Regions from separate parts of the Streptomyces sp. NPDC018610 genome, predicted to be linked through region 1. Evidence: riboswitches for the same ligand, from Rfam matches in the RefSeq annotation. Region 1 holds a riboswitch; each other region holds the start of a gene.
What was found. A riboswitch is a leader RNA that binds a small molecule or an ion and turns the genes downstream of it on or off. The one in region 1 is predicted to bind cobalamin.
Positions count from the first base shown of each region.

Region 2: another riboswitch for cobalamin. It lies ahead of ACH5A8_RS27585 (ribonucleoside-diphosphate reductase subunit alpha); the one in region 1 lies ahead of ACH5A8_RS06855 (acyl-CoA thioesterase).
Region 3: another riboswitch for cobalamin. It lies ahead of ACH5A8_RS25655 (HoxN/HupN/NixA family nickel/cobalt transporter); the one in region 1 lies ahead of ACH5A8_RS06855 (acyl-CoA thioesterase).
Region 4: another riboswitch for cobalamin. It lies ahead of ACH5A8_RS00255 (cobalamin biosynthesis protein); the one in region 1 lies ahead of ACH5A8_RS06855 (acyl-CoA thioesterase).

Region 1 covers NZ_JBISAL010000002.1:324,620-328,802, forward strand. Annotated here, with positions in the region: gene ACH5A8_RS06850 (IS110 family transposase) at 1-313, opposite strand, end outside; cobalamin riboswitch at 879-1,106, shown strand; partial or broken gene ACH5A8_RS06855 (acyl-CoA thioesterase) at 1,228-1,557, shown strand; gene ACH5A8_RS06860 (short-chain fatty acyl-CoA regulator family protein) at 1,649-3,082, opposite strand; gene aceA (isocitrate lyase) at 3,465-4,183, shown strand, end outside.
Region 2 covers NZ_JBISAL010000011.1:252,303-256,485, reverse strand. Annotated here, with positions in the region: gene ACH5A8_RS27595 (DUF3311 domain-containing protein) at 1-1, shown strand, start outside; gene mctP (monocarboxylate uptake permease MctP) at 1-1,626, shown strand, start outside; cobalamin riboswitch at 1,863-2,017, shown strand; gene ACH5A8_RS27585 (ribonucleoside-diphosphate reductase subunit alpha) at 2,138-4,183, shown strand, end outside.
Region 3 covers NZ_JBISAL010000010.1:240,171-244,353, reverse strand. Annotated here, with positions in the region: gene ACH5A8_RS25665 (hydrophobic protein) at 377-535, shown strand; gene ACH5A8_RS25660 (ArsR/SmtB family transcription factor) at 979-1,344, opposite strand; cobalamin riboswitch at 1,425-1,635, shown strand; gene ACH5A8_RS25655 (HoxN/HupN/NixA family nickel/cobalt transporter) at 1,663-2,754, shown strand; gene ACH5A8_RS25650 (esterase/lipase family protein) at 3,441-4,183, opposite strand, start outside.
Region 4 covers NZ_JBISAL010000001.1:51,094-55,276, reverse strand. Annotated here, with positions in the region: gene cobN (cobaltochelatase subunit CobN) at 1-261, opposite strand, end outside; gene ACH5A8_RS00260 (cobyric acid synthase) at 258-1,790, opposite strand; gene ACH5A8_RS00255 (cobalamin biosynthesis protein) at 1,787-2,785, opposite strand; cobalamin riboswitch at 2,885-3,029, opposite strand; gene ACH5A8_RS00250 (hypothetical protein) at 3,452-3,682, opposite strand; gene ACH5A8_RS00245 (anion permease) at 3,717-4,183, opposite strand, start outside.

The DNA.
Region 1 (4,183 bases):
GGGCCGAGCGGTCGGGCCGGTTCACCTCATATACCTCGACCTGCTGCGCTAGCAGGTAGCGGGACAGGCCCGCGCCGAAGGTGCCGGTGCCCTCGACGCCGGCCCGGCGCACCGTCCCCCGCTTGCGGGCCCAGACAAGAAGCTGCCGATAGCCGACTGTCGTTGCCGGAAAGGACTCGGTTCCCAAGATCTTCCCGAGCGGGGAGATCACGGCGGCGACGTGAACCTCGCCGTGCGTGTCCACGCCCAGCACGACTTCTCTCCGCACGAGAGGATCCGTACTGGAGGAGGTGCTGCGCTGTCTGGTCGTCATGGTGGTTCGCCTTCCGGTGGTGACGTGGTGGGTGGATGACACCGGCCCGCTAGGAGCGGTCTGAACCGTGATGGCGCCGGAACTCGGCAAGGCCCCTATTGGGACACGTCCTGGGGCTCGGTACCTGCAGGTGCCATCCCGCAACGACAGTCGACACGCCTGTGACTGGACACTTCGGTCATAGATCTCATGAGTCAGACCCCCGTCCGAGACAGCACTGTGCAACCGTCCCATCGATTCCGGGACAACGGCCTGACCCGACCACAGCCGGATGACCTCGTCGGAACAGGTACTCAACCTGCCCTGGAAGAGCCGACGAGAAGTCAACTCTTCGTCAGCTCCTGACCGGCATCGGCGGACGGCCTGTGACCCGTCGTACCGGAGGTCCTGCCTCCACCATGGCACGAACCGACCTTTCATCAGGTGGATGCCCTACACGGTCCTCGCCCTTGACGTGCGAGCACCGGTGGAAACTCCCCTGTTCGATGTGCGGCGGAATCGCGCCGAGGTGTCTGGCGGGCAGGAAACTGGAGGCGCCCGGGATCGGCACCACGAGCGCGGCCCGTAAGCTGGCCGTGCAGCTGGTTCGCCCCGTCCGCCAGGCGGGATGCGTCGCAAGAGGGAACCCGGCGGGAATCCGGGACTGCCCCGCAGCGGTGAGCGGGAACGACCGCCGTCATACGCACTGGGCCCGAGGAGGGCCTGGGAAGCGACGGTCAGTAGGAGTCCTCCTCGGTGAACGACGAGGACGCGCCCGCGAGTCCGAAGACCTGCCAACTGCCCGCGCCCCTATGTGTGCGCGGTTACACCCCTGCCGCGACTCGCGAAGGAGAGTTGACGTGGCCGACCGGAACGCCACCCTGCCCACCCCCACGAAGCCCCCGGCCGACTCCCGGGTGACGCTCGCGCACATCATGAGCGAGCACGACACCAACCTGTACGGCACCATTCACGGTGGCGTGGTGATGAAGCTGATCGACGACGCGGCGGCGGCTGCCGCCGGGCGGCACGCCGACGGGCCGGCGGTGACCGTGTCCGTCGACCGGATGACCTTCTTGGCCCCGGTGCGCGCCGGCGACCTGCTCACGGTGCACGCCGAGCTGGAACGTGCGGGGAGGACATCCATGACGGTCGGGGTCAGGGTGACCGCCGAGCGGTGGAACGCCGCCGGTCCCGGCACCGAGGTCGCCACCGGGCGGCTCACGTTCGTCGCCATCGATGCCGACGGCAAGCCCCGTCGCGTGTCGGCCCTGGCGGAGGCTGGAGCCGGGTGAGGGCCCACACCCGCCGTTTCCGCGCACAGCGGTTGCGGGGAGTCGTTCTCCGACGCCGGCCCTACGCCCGGCCCGCCTCGCGGTCCGATGGGGCGTCGGGGCCGGTCACCGGGTAGGGGACGAAGGTGCTGCTGTCGGGGTCGATCCGCAGGGCACGTCCGAGCGGCGGTGCGGCGCGTTGGGGGCATCCGAGGCGCTCGCAGACCCGGCAGCCCATGCCGATGGACGTGGCGGCCGAGGCGTTGTCGAGGTCGAGGCCGTCGGAGTACACGAGGCGATGGGCGTGGCGGATCTCGCAGCCCAGGCCGATGGCGTACGTCTTGCCGGGCTCGCCCCACCCGCCGCGGTGCCGGGTGATAGCTCGGGCCGTCCAGAGGTACCGCTGGCCGTCGGGCATCTCGGCGATTTGAACGTGGATGCGGCCGGGGGCGGCGAACGACTCGTAGACGTTCCACAGTGGGCAGGTGCCGCCGGCCCGTGAGAAGTGGAACGCGGTCGCAGACTGGCGTTTGGACATGTTGCCGGCCCGGTCGACCCGGACGAAGGAGAAGGGCACGCCGCGCAGGCGGGGGCGCTGAAGGGTGCTCAGGCGGTGGCAGACGGTCTCGTAGCCGAGGCCGTAGCGGTCGGTGAGGCGCTCGATGTCGTAGCGGAACTCCTCGGCCGCCGTGTGGAAGGCGGTGTACGGAAGAATCAGCGCGGCGGCGAAGTAGTTGGCGATGCCGATGCGGGCCAGCGCGTGGGCGGGTGAACCGGGTTCGAAGTCCTCCTCAGCCAGCCTGCCCAGGCCCTCGTCGTACTCCAGCAGGGCGAGCTGCGTCGCCATGCGGAAGGCACGCTGGCCGGGCCGCAGGCGCGGGGACAGGTGGAGGGTGCGAGTCCGCCGGTCGTAGCGGTGCAGCCGTTCGCCCGGCTCCGCGGCCAGGTGAACGCCATGAGATCGGGCGAGCCTGGCCGTGAGGGCCCCGATCACCTCGCCGGGCCGTACTCCGATCTCGTCGGCCAGGTGCTCGGCGGCGAGGTCGGTGTCGTGGAGATAGTTCTGGCGACGGTAGAAGAAGTCCCGGATCTCCTCGTGCGGCGACGGCGCGGTGCCCCGGTCTCCGTCCCGGCCGTCCGTCACTCCGGCCAGCCGCTCGGACAGGAGCTGGTTGCGGCGGCCCAGTTCGACCAGAACCTGGGCGACCGCGGGCATCCGGGACGCCAGGTCGGCCAGATCGGACTGGGTGACCCTGGCGGCGGTGATCTCTCCCGTCAGCGCCTCGCGCAGGTCGGCCACGAGGCGGGTCGTGTCGCGGGCCGAGAAGAACCCGGGGTCGACGCCGTAGGTCTCGGTCAGCCTGAGCAGGACCGGCACGGTGAGCGGACGGGAGTCGTGCTCCATCTGGTTCAGATAGCTGGGGGAAAGGCCCAGAGAACGGGCGAACTCCGCTTGACTCATTCCGCGTTCCTCACGCAGTCTCCGCAACCGCGCCCCCGCGTAGGTCTTGCTCACCGCCCGTTCCTCCCTGCCGGGGATTTGGTTTGGTGATGGTACGGGATCAACCAGTGGTAGGAGCATTCGCAGACTTGGCAGAACGCTGCCCGAAGATTCGCAGAAGTTGGCTACTGTCCAAGCTTGATGGCACTGAGTGCCAGTGTCAGAGTCATAGTGCGGCCCGCCGGACCCGGCAGACGCCTCTCGGGACCGGGGCACGATTCACTGCCCTGACGTCGGAGCCCTGGGATCCGCGACGTCTGCGCCCGGCAGCATTGCTCACCTTCGTCTCCCGGGATGACGGCGGGCCGCATCACAGCGATTCGACACGCAGTGCCACACCCGTCGTTCAGGACAGGCGGAATTGGCAATCTGCACAGACCGAGAGACGGTGACCGTCATGGCAGAAGCGAGGACGCAGACAGCCGAGGAACTGGCCCGACGCTGGGCCACCGACCCCCGGTGGCAGGGCATCGAGCGCACCTACAGCGCCGAGGACGTCGTCCGGCTCTCCGGCAGCGTCCGCGAGGAGCACACCCTGGCCCGGCGCGGCGCCGAGCGACTGTGGCGCCAGTTGCACGAGCAGGACTACATCCACGCTCTCGGCGCGCTCACCGGCGGCCAGGCCGTCCAGCAGGTGAAGGCCGGTCTGCAGGCCATCTACCTGTCCGGCTGGCAGGTCGCGGCCGACGCCAACCAGGCCGGCCACACCTACCCCGACCAGAGCCTCTACCCCGCCAACTCCGTGCCGCAGGTGGTGCGTCGGATCAACAATGCGCTCCTGCGCGCCGACCAGATCGCCACCGCCGAGGACGGCGGCGACACCACGGACTGGCTGGCACCGATCGTCGCCGACGCGGAGGCCGGCTTCGGCGGTCCGCTGAACGCCTTCGAGCTGACCAAGGCGATGATCGCGGCGGGTGCGGCCGGCATCCACTACGAGGACCAGCTCGCCTCGGAGAAGAAGTGCGGCCACCTCGGCGGCAAGGTCCTGGTGCCGACCTCCCAGCACATCCGCACCCTGAACGCGGCCCGGCTCGCCGCCGACATCGCCGACGTGCCCACGGTCGTCATCGCCCGCACCGACGCGCTCGCCGCCAACCTGCTCACCACCGACGT
Region 2 (4,183 bases), on a different contig from region 1:
AAGGACGGCGTCAACGGCGTCGCGCTCGGCGTCTTCATCTTCTTCTTCGTCCTCGTCACCGCCATGGGCTTCCTGGCCGCCCGCTGGCGCCGCGCCGAGAACGAGCACAGCCTCGACGAATGGGGCCTGGGCGGCCGGTCGTTCGGCACCTGGATCACCTGGTTCCTGCTCGGCGGCGACCTGTACACGGCGTACACCTTCGTGGCCGTGCCGGCGGCGATCTACGCGACCGGCGCGGCCGGCTTCTTCGCGGTGCCGTACACGATCCTGGTCTACCCTCTGATCTTCACGTTCCTGCCGCGCCTGTGGTCGGTGTCGCACCGGCACGGGTACGTGACGACCTCCGACTTCGTGCGCGGACGGTTCGGCTCCAAGGGCCTGTCGCTGGCGGTGGCGATCACCGGCATCCTCGCCACCATGCCGTACATCGCGCTGCAGCTCGTCGGCATCCAGGCGGTGCTGGACGTGATGGGCGTCGGCGGCGGCGAGAACACCAACGCGTTCGTCAAGGACCTGCCGCTGCTGATCGCGTTCGGCGTGCTGGCGGCCTACACGTACTCCTCGGGCCTGCGCGCGCCGGCGCTGATCGCGTTCGTGAAGGACGCGCTCATCTACATCGTCATCGCGGTCGCGATCATCTACATCCCGATCAAGCTGGGCGGGTTCGACGACATCTTCGCGAAGGCCGCCGACGCCTTCAGCCAGACCAACCCCGCCACCGGGAAGCCGCGCGGCGCCGTCGTACCGGGAGAGGCGAGCCAGTGGACGTACGCCACGCTGGCCCTGGGCTCCGCGCTCGCGCTGTTCATGTACCCGCACTCGATCACCGCGACGCTCTCCTCGAAGAGCCGTGAGGTGATCCGCCGCAACACCACGATCCTGCCGCTGTACTCGCTGATGCTGGGCCTGCTCGCGCTGCTGGGCTTCATGGCGATCGCGGCGGGCGTCAAGGTCCAGAACGGCCAGCTGGCCATTCCGCAGCTGTTCGAGGACATGTTCCCGGACTGGTTCACGGGCATCGCCTTCGCGGCCATCGGCATCGGCGCGCTGGTGCCGGCGGCCATCATGTCGATCGCGGCGGCGAACCTTTTCACCCGCAACATCTACAAGGACTTCATCAAGCCGGACGCGACGGCCAAGGAGGAGACCCGGGTCTCCAAGATCGTCTCGCTGCTGGTGAAGGTCGGCGCGCTGGTCTTCGTCCTGACCATGGACAAGACGGTCGCCATCAACTTCCAGCTGCTGGGCGGGATCTGGATCCTGCAGACCTTCCCGGCCCTGGTGGGCGGCCTGTTCACCCGCTGGTTCCACCGCTGGGCGCTGCTGGCCGGCTGGGCGGTCGGCATGGTCTACGGCACCCTCGCGGCCTACGGTGTCGCCTCGCCCACGCAGAAGCACTTCGGCGGCTCGGCCAAGGAGATCCCGGGCATCGGCGAGATCGGCTACATCGGCATGACGGCGTTCGTGCTCAACGTGGTCGTCGCGGTGGTCCTGACCTTCGTCCTCAGGGCGCTGAAGGCGCCCGAGGGCGTCGACGAGACCAGCCCCGAGGACTACACGAAGGACGCGGGCGACGCCGGGGTCGCGGTGGAGCTGCCGCCGGCCACGGCCGGCAGCGCCCACTGATCCCGGCGGACAGCCGACGGGCCGCCGGAGGGCTCTCCGGCGGCCCGTCGCCGTACCGGGGCGGCCCGGAGTCCGGCGGCGCGCCGCCGCCCCCGCACAGCGGGGTCCAGGCCCGTCCCAGGGGCGGGCCGGCGGGCTTCGGGGAGGCCCGCGGGCGCCTCTCCCCGCTCACCCTCGCGTTGCCCCTCTGACACGCTGCGCAGTCACCACGACACAACATATGGGGGTGGCTTCACCACCCGGCACAAGATGTATGCTCGTCCTCGCTGTCGCCGCAGGGGAATCCGGTGCGAATCCGGAACTGTCCCGCAACGGTGTACACGTACACATGTGCCCTGATCGCCGTGTACGTGCGTCAGTCCGAGGACCTGCCGACAGCGCACCCGGCCGTCCGGTCCGGGTGCCGACGTCCGGGCCTCGTGGAATGGGCCGGTGGACGCGACGCCGCGTGCGCTCGTGTGCTGCCGCATGCCCTCGACGAGGCCTCGTGCCGAGCGAGGGAGAGCCCCAAGTGACCATCGCGCCTGCGGATCCGGCTTCAGTCGAGGACCGCTTGGAGACCGACGGTCCCGGTGCCGCGCTGCTGCGGACCCTGACCGAGCTGACCACCGACCTCCCCGACGCCGACCCCGGCCGGGTCGCCGCCGCCGCGCTGCGCGGCCGCTCCGCGCACGCCGACGAGGCCGAGTTGCGCGAGCTGGCCACCGAGGCGTCCGCCGGGCTCATCTCCGAGGACCCCGCCTACTCCCGGCTGGCGGCCAGGCTGCTGACCCTCACCATCCGCGCCGAGGCCGGCTCGCAGGGCGTCACCCGCTTCACCGAGTCCGTCGCCGTGGGCCACCGCGAGGGGCTGATCGCCGACCGGACCGCGGACTTCGTGCGTCGGCACGCCGAGCGTCTCGACGCGCTGGCCGACCCGGCCGCCGACGACCGCTTCGGCTACTTCGGCCTGCGCACCCTGCACAGCCGCTACCTCCTGCGGCACCCGATCACCCGCAAGGTGATCGAGACGCCCCAGCACTTCATGCTGCGGGTGGCGAGCGGCCTCGCCGAGGACGACACCGCCCGCTCCGTGGACGAGGTCGCGGCGCTCTACGGGCTCATGAGCCGCCTCGACTACCTGCCCTCCTCCCCCACGCTCTTCAACTCCGGCACCCGGCACCCCCAGATGTCCTCCTGCTACCTGCTCGACTCCCCGCAGGACGAGCTGGACAGCATCTACGACCGCTACCACCAGGTGGCCCGCCTGTCCAAGCACGCCGGCGGCATCGGCATCGCCTACTCCCGCGTGCGCTCGCGCGGTTCGCTGATCCGCGGCACCAACGGCCACTCCAACGGCATCGTGCCGTTCCTGAAGACCCTGGACGCCTCGGTGGCCGCGGTGAACCAGGGCGGCCGGCGCAAGGGCGCCGCGGCGGTCTACCTGGAGACCTGGCACTCGGACATCGAGGAGTTCCTGGAGCTGCGGGACAACACCGGCGAGGACGCCCGCCGCACCCACAACCTCAACCTGGCGCACTGGGTCCCGGACGAGTTCATGCGCCGGGTGAACGCGGACGCGCCGTGGTCGCTGTTCTCCCCCGCGGACGTGCCCGAGCTGGTGGACCTGTGGGGCGCGGAGTTCGACGCCGCCTACCGCGCCGCCGAGGCGAGGGGCCTGGCCCGCAAGACCATGCCGGCCCGCGAGCTGTACGGCCGCATGATGCGCACCCTCGCGCAGACCGGCAACGGCTGGATGACCTTCAAGGACGCCGCCAACCGCACCGCCAACCAGACGGCCGAGCCGGGCCACGTCATTCACTCCTCGAACCTGTGCACGGAGATCCTGGAGGTCACCGACGACGGCGAGACCGCGGTGTGCAACCTGGGATCGGTCAACCTCGGCGCGTTCGTGACCGGCGGGGAGATCGACTGGGACCGGCTGGACGAGACCGTCCGCACCGCCGTGACCTTCCTGGACCGCGTGGTCGACATCAACTTCTACCCGACCGGGCAGGCGGGCCGCTCCAACGCCCGCTGGCGGCCGGTGGGCCTCGGCGCGATGGGTCTGCAGGACGTCTTCTTCAAGCTGCGCGTGCCCTTCGACTCCGCCGAGGCGAAGGCCCTGTCCACCCGTATCGCGGAGCGGATCATGCTCGCCGCCTACGAGGCGTCCACCGACCTCGCCGAGCGGCACGGGCCGCTGCCGGCCTGGGAGAAGACCCGCACCGCCCGGGGCGTGCTGCACCCCGACCACTACGACGTCTCCCTCACCTGGCCCGAGCGGTGGGCGGCGCTGCGTGAGCGGATCGCGTCCGTCGGCATGCGCAACTCGCTGCTGCTGGCGATCGCGCCGACCGCCACCATCGCCTCGATCGCCGGCGTCTACGAGTGCATCGAGCCGCAGGTCTCCAACCTGTTCAAGCGCGAGACGCTCTCCGGCGAGTTCCTCCAGGTCAACTCCTACCTGGTCGACGACCTGAAGGAGCTGGGCGTGTGGGACGCCCGCACCCGCGAGGCGCTGCGCGAGTCCAACGGCTCGGTGCAGGACTTCGCCTGGATCCCGGCCGACGTACGG
Region 3 (4,183 bases), on a different contig from region 1:
TCCACGCCCGGCCACGAGGGCAGGGCGTCCGAACTCCCCGGCGGCGTGGGCTGGTCCTTCGAGGAGTTCGCCGCCACCGCGGCCGAGGTGCTCGGCAAGCCGGTGCGCTGCCAGGCGCTGGCCTCCGAGCAGGAGCGCGAGCAACTCCTCGCGGCCGGCCTGGACGAGAGCACCGCCGCCTTCCTCGTCCCGCTCAACGCCGACATGCGCGACGGCGCCATGGCCCCGCCTCCGGGGGCCTGGGCCGCCGGGCACGAGGAGTGGTGTGCGCGGCAGGTCCCACGGTGCGTGAGGACAGCCCCGAAGCAGCCCCCGGGTGAGGGGCTGCTCCACCACACGCCCGCCCGGCCCGGCAACGGCCGGGCCGGGCAGACGGCTGGGTCGGCTCAGGCGGGGGCGACCAGGCCGCGGTGCCGGCTTCGCCCTGAAGATCCTGTGGCGGGTGGCGCTGATCGTCCTGGTGGTGTGGCTGCTCGGCTTCGTGATGCGCTCCACCAACGCAGGCGGCGGCCGCGGCCGCTGGTACCGATGGTGACCTGACATCGAACACATCCCCCCGGTAGGGCCCAGTCGGCAACGGCTGGGCCCTGTCGGCTTGTCCGACGAATGGCCGGCGGCCGCATCGGGCGAACGCGTCCGGAAGGGATTTCGGGGTAGGTGTGGTGCAGTCGGGGGCGGGGCGGACACGCGCGCCAGGAACCCGCGCAGCCTCCATGTCGCGTTCCGCCCCCGACCTCACTCGAACCGGGACGCCCGCGGTGAGGGCGCGCCGACACGCACGGGATGCCGAACCCGACGAAGCGACAGGCGAGGAAGGCGGCCATGGGTTCGCGGTTTAAGTCGCCCAGGAACACTGGTCTGATGTCGCTGAAGGCGGCACGCCCTGAGAGGACCTGGGTGCCGCGAGATCCCTCAGCTCGCCGAAGCGGCGCGATGCCGACGGCGTGGAGGCGAGCACCGGCTGAGCTCCTCGGGCGGTCAGATTGCCCGGCCAAGTGGCTTGCAGCGTTCCAGCAGGTCGGAAGTGATCGGGTCGACGATCCGGTAGCGCACCACACGTCCCTCCTTCTCGCCCGCCACGACACCGGCGGCGCGCAGCAGGCGCAGGGCCTGGGAGACGGCGGGATCGTTCATGCCGGTCGCGATCGCGAGGTCCGACACCGCGAGCGGGCCGGTTCGGTGCAGAGCCATGAGCAGGGCGAGGCGTCCGGGGTCGGAGAGCAGGGAGAACCGCTCGGCCCAGGCGTGGACGTGGCCGGGCTCACCGATGGCGGCGATGGCGTCGCAGACCCGATGGCCGTCGATGCTGCGTCGGCCGGCGCGCTCTGAAGGGACCAGGTGCATGGGGCCATCTTCGCAGGCGGACGATTGTGATCTTGCGCACCTGCACGGCTGCGCAGCTATGCAGCAATGAGCGGAGCCTCCTATCGTGTCCGGGCCGTGGTGCTCGGGAAGACCGGTGACGGTCCCTCGCTGGTGCAGGGATCCAGACCGGAGCGGCCCTCGCCACTGTGATCGGGGAGTTTCCGTCCCAGCAGCGCACGGTCACTGTCCGCCGCCCGGCGGATGGGAAGACCGGGACGGACACGCGCGCACCCGTAAGCCAGGAGACCGGCCACGGCACTTCACGAAGTGATCCACGAGGTGCTGGAGCGTGACCGCATGACCCTGCCCACCGGGCCGACCCCTTTCCGCTGGCGGCGTGAGGACACCGTCCGAACCGCCGGACTCCTGACGGTGATCGCCGCGCTGCACGTCGTGGCGTTCGGCGTCCTGTTCCTGCTCGTCGTGCCGGGGCACTACGAGACAGGTTCCAAGGCGTTCGGGATCGGCCTCGGCGTGACCGCCTACACGCTGGGCATGCGACACGCTTTCGACGCCGACCACATCGCCGCCATCGACAACACCACCCGCAAACTGATGGCCGACGGCAAGCGGCCGATCTCGGTCGGCTTCTGGTTCGCCCTCGGCCACTCCAGCGTAGTGATCGCCATGGCCGCCCTGGTCGCCGGAGGCGCGCACGTCGCCGGCACCCTGCTCGACAACGACTCCCGCACCCACCAGACGCTCGGCGTGGTCGGCACGACCGTCTCCGGGACCTTCCTCTACCTCATCGCGGCGCTCAACCTCGTCGCGCTCGCCGGCATCCTGCGGGTCTTTCGGGCGATGCGATCGGGTACGTATGACGAGGACGCCCTCGAACAGCACCTGGACTCCCGGGGCTTCATGAACCGTGTCCTGGGCCGTTTCACCAAGTCGATCACGCGCCCCGGGCAGATGTACCCGCTGGGCTTCCTGTTCGGCCTCGGCTTCGACACCGCCACCGAGGTCACCCTGATGGTGATGGCGGGCAGCGGTGCCGCGGCCGGACTGCCGTGGTACGCGATCCTGTGCCTGCCGCTGCTGTTCGCCGCGGGCATGAGCCTGTTCGACACGCTGGACGGCACCTTCATGAACTTCGCCTACCAGTGGGCGTTCTCCAACCCGGTGCGCAAGGTGTTCTACAACCTCACCATCACCGGCCTGTCCATCGCGGTTGCCTTCCTGATCGGGACCATCGAACTGGTCGGGGTGCTGCACGAGAAGCTCGATCTGAGCGATGCGGTGACCGGCTGGATCGCCGACCTGGACCTGGACAACGTCGGGTACATCATCGTCGGCCTGTTCGTGGTCGTGTGGGCGGCCGCGCTGGGGTACTGGCGACTGGCCAAGGTGGAGCAGAAGTGGGCCGCCCGTCTCGCCGACGGCGGCTGACGACCGGCGGGGTGTGATCCCGGGGAACGGGCCGCGGCGGATGACGCAGAAGCGGGCGATTCCGATCCGTGGCCGCCCGGTCGTTCCACCAGCCGTGCACCACAGCCCGGAGGCGGACACGAGCTGCGACCGATCACCCGTCTGTGCCCGGAGTCGTAGGCTGAGACCGCCGTCTTGTGCAGAGCCGTGCAGCGGCTGCTGAAGGCGCGCCGTCAGCCGGTGAGGCTCACCGCTTCCACGCCGGCGAAATGGCGCAGGTGAGCGTGTGGCCGCAACCCTCGCAGTAGCACCGCGGTGGGCTATCCGTCATCACGGACACCTGCATAGGGGCGTCTGGCCGCTGCTGGAGCGGAGCCATCGCCGGCCGATGCCGCCGCCGGGCACCGCCGGCGGCAGCATCGGCCGGCGACGGTCCACCGGGCCACGGGCCGCCGCCCCCACCCTGGTCCTCAGTCCCGCTGCCTGACCCGGCCGACGCCCCACCGGCGCGGCCCGGCATCGCGACTGCCGGGGCCCGGGCCCTTGTGTGCCCGTGCGTTCCGGTGGCGACGAGCGTTTCGAAGGGACTACCTGGAACGGGTTGTGTCGGTGGCCTGGGTGAGCTGGGCGTCATGAGCGGGGCCGGACACAGTGTCCTGTGTCCGGCCCGGCTGCTTTTTCCGTGATCTGCTCGGTGCCCGGTTCGGTCAGTTGGGCAGGCGGTCCAAAAGCCAGCTGCAGAGTTCCTCGGTGACCTTGGTGTGGCGTTCGTTCTGCGTCGCGCAGAGGTAGTCGTCGACCCGCGCCTCGTCCGGGTCGAGGGAGTCGATGTCCGTGTACAGGTCTTCGTGGGTGTCAAGGCCGCAGAGGGCGACCGCGCTGACGGCCGGGACGAAGCAGTGGTCCTTGACCGGGTTGTCGACGCCGAGACCGATGACCTTGTTGAGGGCGTCGGCGAGGATCTGGAAGCTTTCGAGGGTGCCGCCGGGGGCGCCGTCGATGTCCGGGAGGTCCTCGATGAACACGTCGTTCTTCTGCTGTGTGACGACGCGGAGCGTCGCGGCGAGGGTGTCGCCGCCGGTCGGTGTCGTGCGCAGGTCGGTACCGGTGATGCCCAGGCCCTTGCCCTTGACCGCGGTCGTGCCGGGCTGGATGCCGTTGCCCGTGCCGTCGCCGGCGCCGTTGGCGACCGCGAGAAGCCGCGGGATCCGCGGCCAGCCGCCGACCTTCTCCAGTTCGTCGAGGAACTGGGTGCGCAGCGGGCTGACGCCGGGCTTGTCCGACCAGTTCTCGATGTGACGCCACAGCAGCTGCCGCGCGGCGGGACTGTTCATCTGGTCGGAGAAGCGGCCGTCCAGCTTGCGGATGTAGTGCGCGAACGCCTGGAGGGAGAGGGGGATGTGGGCGCCGTTGTGCGGGCTGTCGTAGGAGAAGTACACGCCGGTCTGGT
Region 4 (4,183 bases), on a different contig from region 1:
CATCAGCTCCGCGTCCGGCACGGCCTCGCCGCCCAGCAGCACGGTCGGCACGCCGGACGCCTTCAACGCGGCGAGCCCGTCCTCCCAGGCCCGCTTGCCGCCGAGCAGCCGGACGACGGCGACGTCCGCGCCCTCGAGCAGCGCGGGCAGCTCGCCGGCCACGTCCACCCGGGTCGGGTTGCCGATCCGGTAGGCCGCGCCGGAGGCCCGGGCCGCCAGCAGATCGGTGTCGGCGGTCGACAACAACAACACTGTGCTCATGCGGGCGCTCCCGGTGGGATGAAAGGCAGTCCTTGCGGCGCGCCGGACTCGATGAGCCGCCACAGCGCGTCCGTGTCCGCGTGCTGTTCGATCAGGTCGCCGAGCCGGTCGAGCTGCTCCTCGCGCAGCGCGGCGAACGAGGTGTCGGGCGCCGGGGTGAAGCGGCGGCCCGCGGCGGCGGCCACCTCGCGCAGGAACGCCCGCCGGAAGCCGTCCGACTCCAGCGAGCCGTGCCAGTGGGTGCCCCAGACGGCGCCGGCCCGGCAGCCGTCCAGGCTGTGTCCACTGCCGTCGGAGATGAAGGCTTCTCCCCCCTCGACGGTGGCCACCCCGTGGTGGATCTCGTACCCCTCGACCGGCTCGCCGAGGGCCTGCCCGGACGGCCGGGTGAGGGTCTTCTCGCGGGCGAAGCGCACCCGCACGGGCAGCAGTCCGAGCCCGGGGACCGCGCCGGCGCGCGACTCGACCTCGTCCTCGATGTGCTCGCCGAGGATCTGGAAGCCGCCGCAGACGCCGAGCACCGGCAGACCCTCGGCGGCCCGGCGCACCAGGGCGTCGGCGAGGCCGCGCTCCCGCAGCCACCGCAGGGCCCGGACCGTGCCGCGAGTGCCGGGGACCACGACCAGGTCCGCGTCGGCCAGTTCCTCCGGCCGGTCCACGAACCGCACCACCACGCCCGGTTCGGCGGCCAGCGCGTCCACGTCGGTGAAGTTCGACATCAGCGGGATCGCGCAGACGGCGACGCGCAGCACGTCCTCGCCGACCGGCGGGGCGACGACGGACTCCCGCACGGCGCCGCGCAGGGAGACCCGGAGACCGTCCTCCTCGTCGATGCCGAGCCCGTGCCGGAACGGCAGCACGCCGTAGGTGCGCCGCCCGGTCAGTCCCTGCAGCATGTCGAGGCCCGGTTCCAGCAGCGAGACGTCGCCGCGGAACTTGTTGACGAGGTACCCGGCGACCAGCTCCTGGTCCTCGGGGGACAGCAGGGCGACGGTGCCGAAGAAGGAGGCGAAGACACCGCCGCGGTCGATGTCGCCGACGACGAGCACCGGCAGCCGCGCCCCGCGCGCGATGCCCATGTTGACGATGTCGGTCCGGCGCAGGTTGATCTCCGCCGGGCTGCCCGCCCCCTCACAGATCACCGCGTCATACGTGCCCCGCAACTCGGCCAGGCAGTCCAGGACGGTGCCCAGGAGCTTCTGCTGCCGCCCGCCGTGGTAGCCGCGCGCGCTCAGCTCGCCGACCGGCTTGCCCAGCAGCACCACCTGGCTGCTCTGCTCGCCGCCCGGCTTGAGCAGCACCGGGTTCATCAGCGCGGTCGGCTCGATCCGGCACGCCTGCGCCTGCATGGCCTGCGCCCGCCCGATCTCGGCGCCCTCGCGGGTGACGAACGAGTTCAGGGACATGTTCTGCGCCTTGAACGGCGCGACCTTGACGCCCTGCCGGACCAGCCACCGGCAGATCCCGGCGGTGACGACGCTCTTCCCGGCGTCGGAGGTGGTTCCGGCGACGAGCAGACCGCCGCTCATGACGTACGTCCCTTCCTCGGAGGAGTGCGCGTGGGGCCCCCGCTCTCCGGCGGGGCGCCGAGGAGGCGGCGTCCGAGGAGGCGTGCGGCCGCGCAGGTGCCGAGCGCGAGCCAGCTCACGCGCCGGGAGAGCCGTACGGCCCGGTCGATGTCCGCCACCTGGACGGCGCGTCCGTCACCGTTGAGTACCGGCCGGTGCTCCACACGCCCCCCGTACGACAGCGTGCCGCCCAGCCGCACGCCGAGCGCCCCCGCGAAGGAGGCCTCTACGGGCCCGGCGTTGGGGCTCGGATGCTTGCCGGCGTCGGCGCGCCAGGCCCGTACGGCCCCACGCGGATCGCCGCCGGCCGCGGTGGCCAGGACGGCGGTCAGCCGCGCCCCGGGCCAGCCGGCCACGTCGTCGAGGCGGGCGGAGGCCCACCCGTAGCGCCGGTGGCGGGGCGACTTGTGGCCGACCATCGCGTCGAGCGTGTTGACCGCCCGGAACCCGAGGAGCCCCGGCACGCCGGCGAGGGCGCCCCAGGTGAGCGCGCCGACCACCGCGTCGGAGGTGTTCTCGGCGACGGACTCCACGACGGCCCGCGCGATCCCGTCGGCGTCCAGCGCCTGCGGGTCGCGCCCGCACAGGTGCGGCAGCCGGGCCCGGGCGGCCTCGACGTCGCCGGACTCCAGGGCCCGCCCGACGGCGCGGGCCTCGCGGGCGAGCGAGGTGCCGCCCACGACGGCCCAGGTGGCGACGCCGGTCAGCGCGGCGGAGGCGGCGGGGGAGGTGCGGACGGCGCGGGCGGCGACGGCGCCCAGCGCGGCGGCGCCACCGGCGCACACGGCGGTGTGGAGGGCGCCCCACCCGCGGTGGTCGCGCCACAGCACGCGTTCTACGGCGCCGGCGGCCCTGCCGAACGCGGCGACCGGGTGCCCGCGGCGCGGATCGCCGAGGAGGAGGTCGCCCAAGAGGCCGGCGGCGGCGCCGTACGCGAAGACGCGATCGGCACCCATCGGGTCAGCCCGCCGCGGGGGCGGTCAGGGTGTCGCTGGTGACTCTCGGTCGGCAGCCGCGCATGGCGATATGTCCTCACTCAGGGTGTCCACGCCCTGGTTCGACGAGACCGGCGGTGAGAGTTCCTGGCTCCCGGGAAGGTTCCTCCCCGGTCACAGTGGCGGGACCGCGCCGGATTCACACCGGGCTTCCTCTCCTGCCGCCGTACATGGCCCCGGCAGTCCACCACGCCCCGCGAACACCAGTCAACTTGCCGTTGACCTGCGCCGGGGTACTGAGATGAGGCCCACACCGCCCCCGCGCGCCCTGCGCACCCCACACGTCTCCCGCGCGCCGCGCATGCCTGTCCACGGACCGCGCCCACGGCGCTCGCCCTCCCGGCCCGAGTGCGCCGTTCGCCCCATGACGCCCTCCGACCTGCGGGTACGGAGGGCGGGCACGGCGGGCGGGCAGGGGCGCACGGCCGGACATGGCTCCGCCCCGCGCGGACCGCTCGTCGGCGGCCACCGCGCGGGGCGGGGGAGGGGGCTGGGTGTCGGGGAGGGGGTCGCGACGCCGTGGCCGGTCCGGAACGGGTCAGTCACAGGCCGGGTCGGCCCCGGACCGGGTCGTGTCCCAGCCGGGTCGGCCGTGACCGGCCCGGACCGGTCTCGTCCGGCCCGCGCTCAGCCCTTGCCCATGATCAGGTAGATGCCGTAGCCGACGGCGGCGGCGCACGCGGCGAAGCAGACGTACGCGCCGGTGACCGCCAGCGCCCCGCCGCCGTCGCCGTGGGCGACGGCCCGCTCGCGGCGGGAGAGGCCGGCGATGCCCAGGGTGAACAGGCCCACGAGGCCTACGGTGACCACGAGGCTGACGCCGAAGACGGAGCCGAGGGCTGCCCAGTCGATCTTCATGCTGATGCTTCCTTGGGGGAGCGGAGTGCGGGACTCAGACGGTCGCGGCCGGCGGGACCGCCGCGGTCGCGGGGGCCGTCGGCGGCGTCGTGCCGAGGTCGATGTCGATACGGGGCGCGGACGCCGGGGCGGGGATGGTCGCCGCGAGTTCCTCGGCGAGCAGGGCGACGGCCGGGGGCCCGGCGAGCGGGACGGCGGGCGCCGCGGCGGGGACGTCGGCGACGGTCTCGGCGACGGCCTGGGCGGGGATCACGGCCGCGGGGGCGGCCGGGGGCGGGGCCACGGCGGCGATCGCCTGGGTCACCACGCCGGCCGGCTCCTCGGACCCGTCACCGGTCCCGGCGACGTTGGTGTGGTCGACGACCTGGCGGCGGGAGATCTTCCAGATGGCGGCGCTGGAGCCGATCAGGAACACGGCGACCAGCGCGGTGCCCCAGTCGCCGAGGCCCGTCACGGCCTCCGCGCCCGCGCCGACCAGCGCCGCGGCCGGCAGCGTCAGCA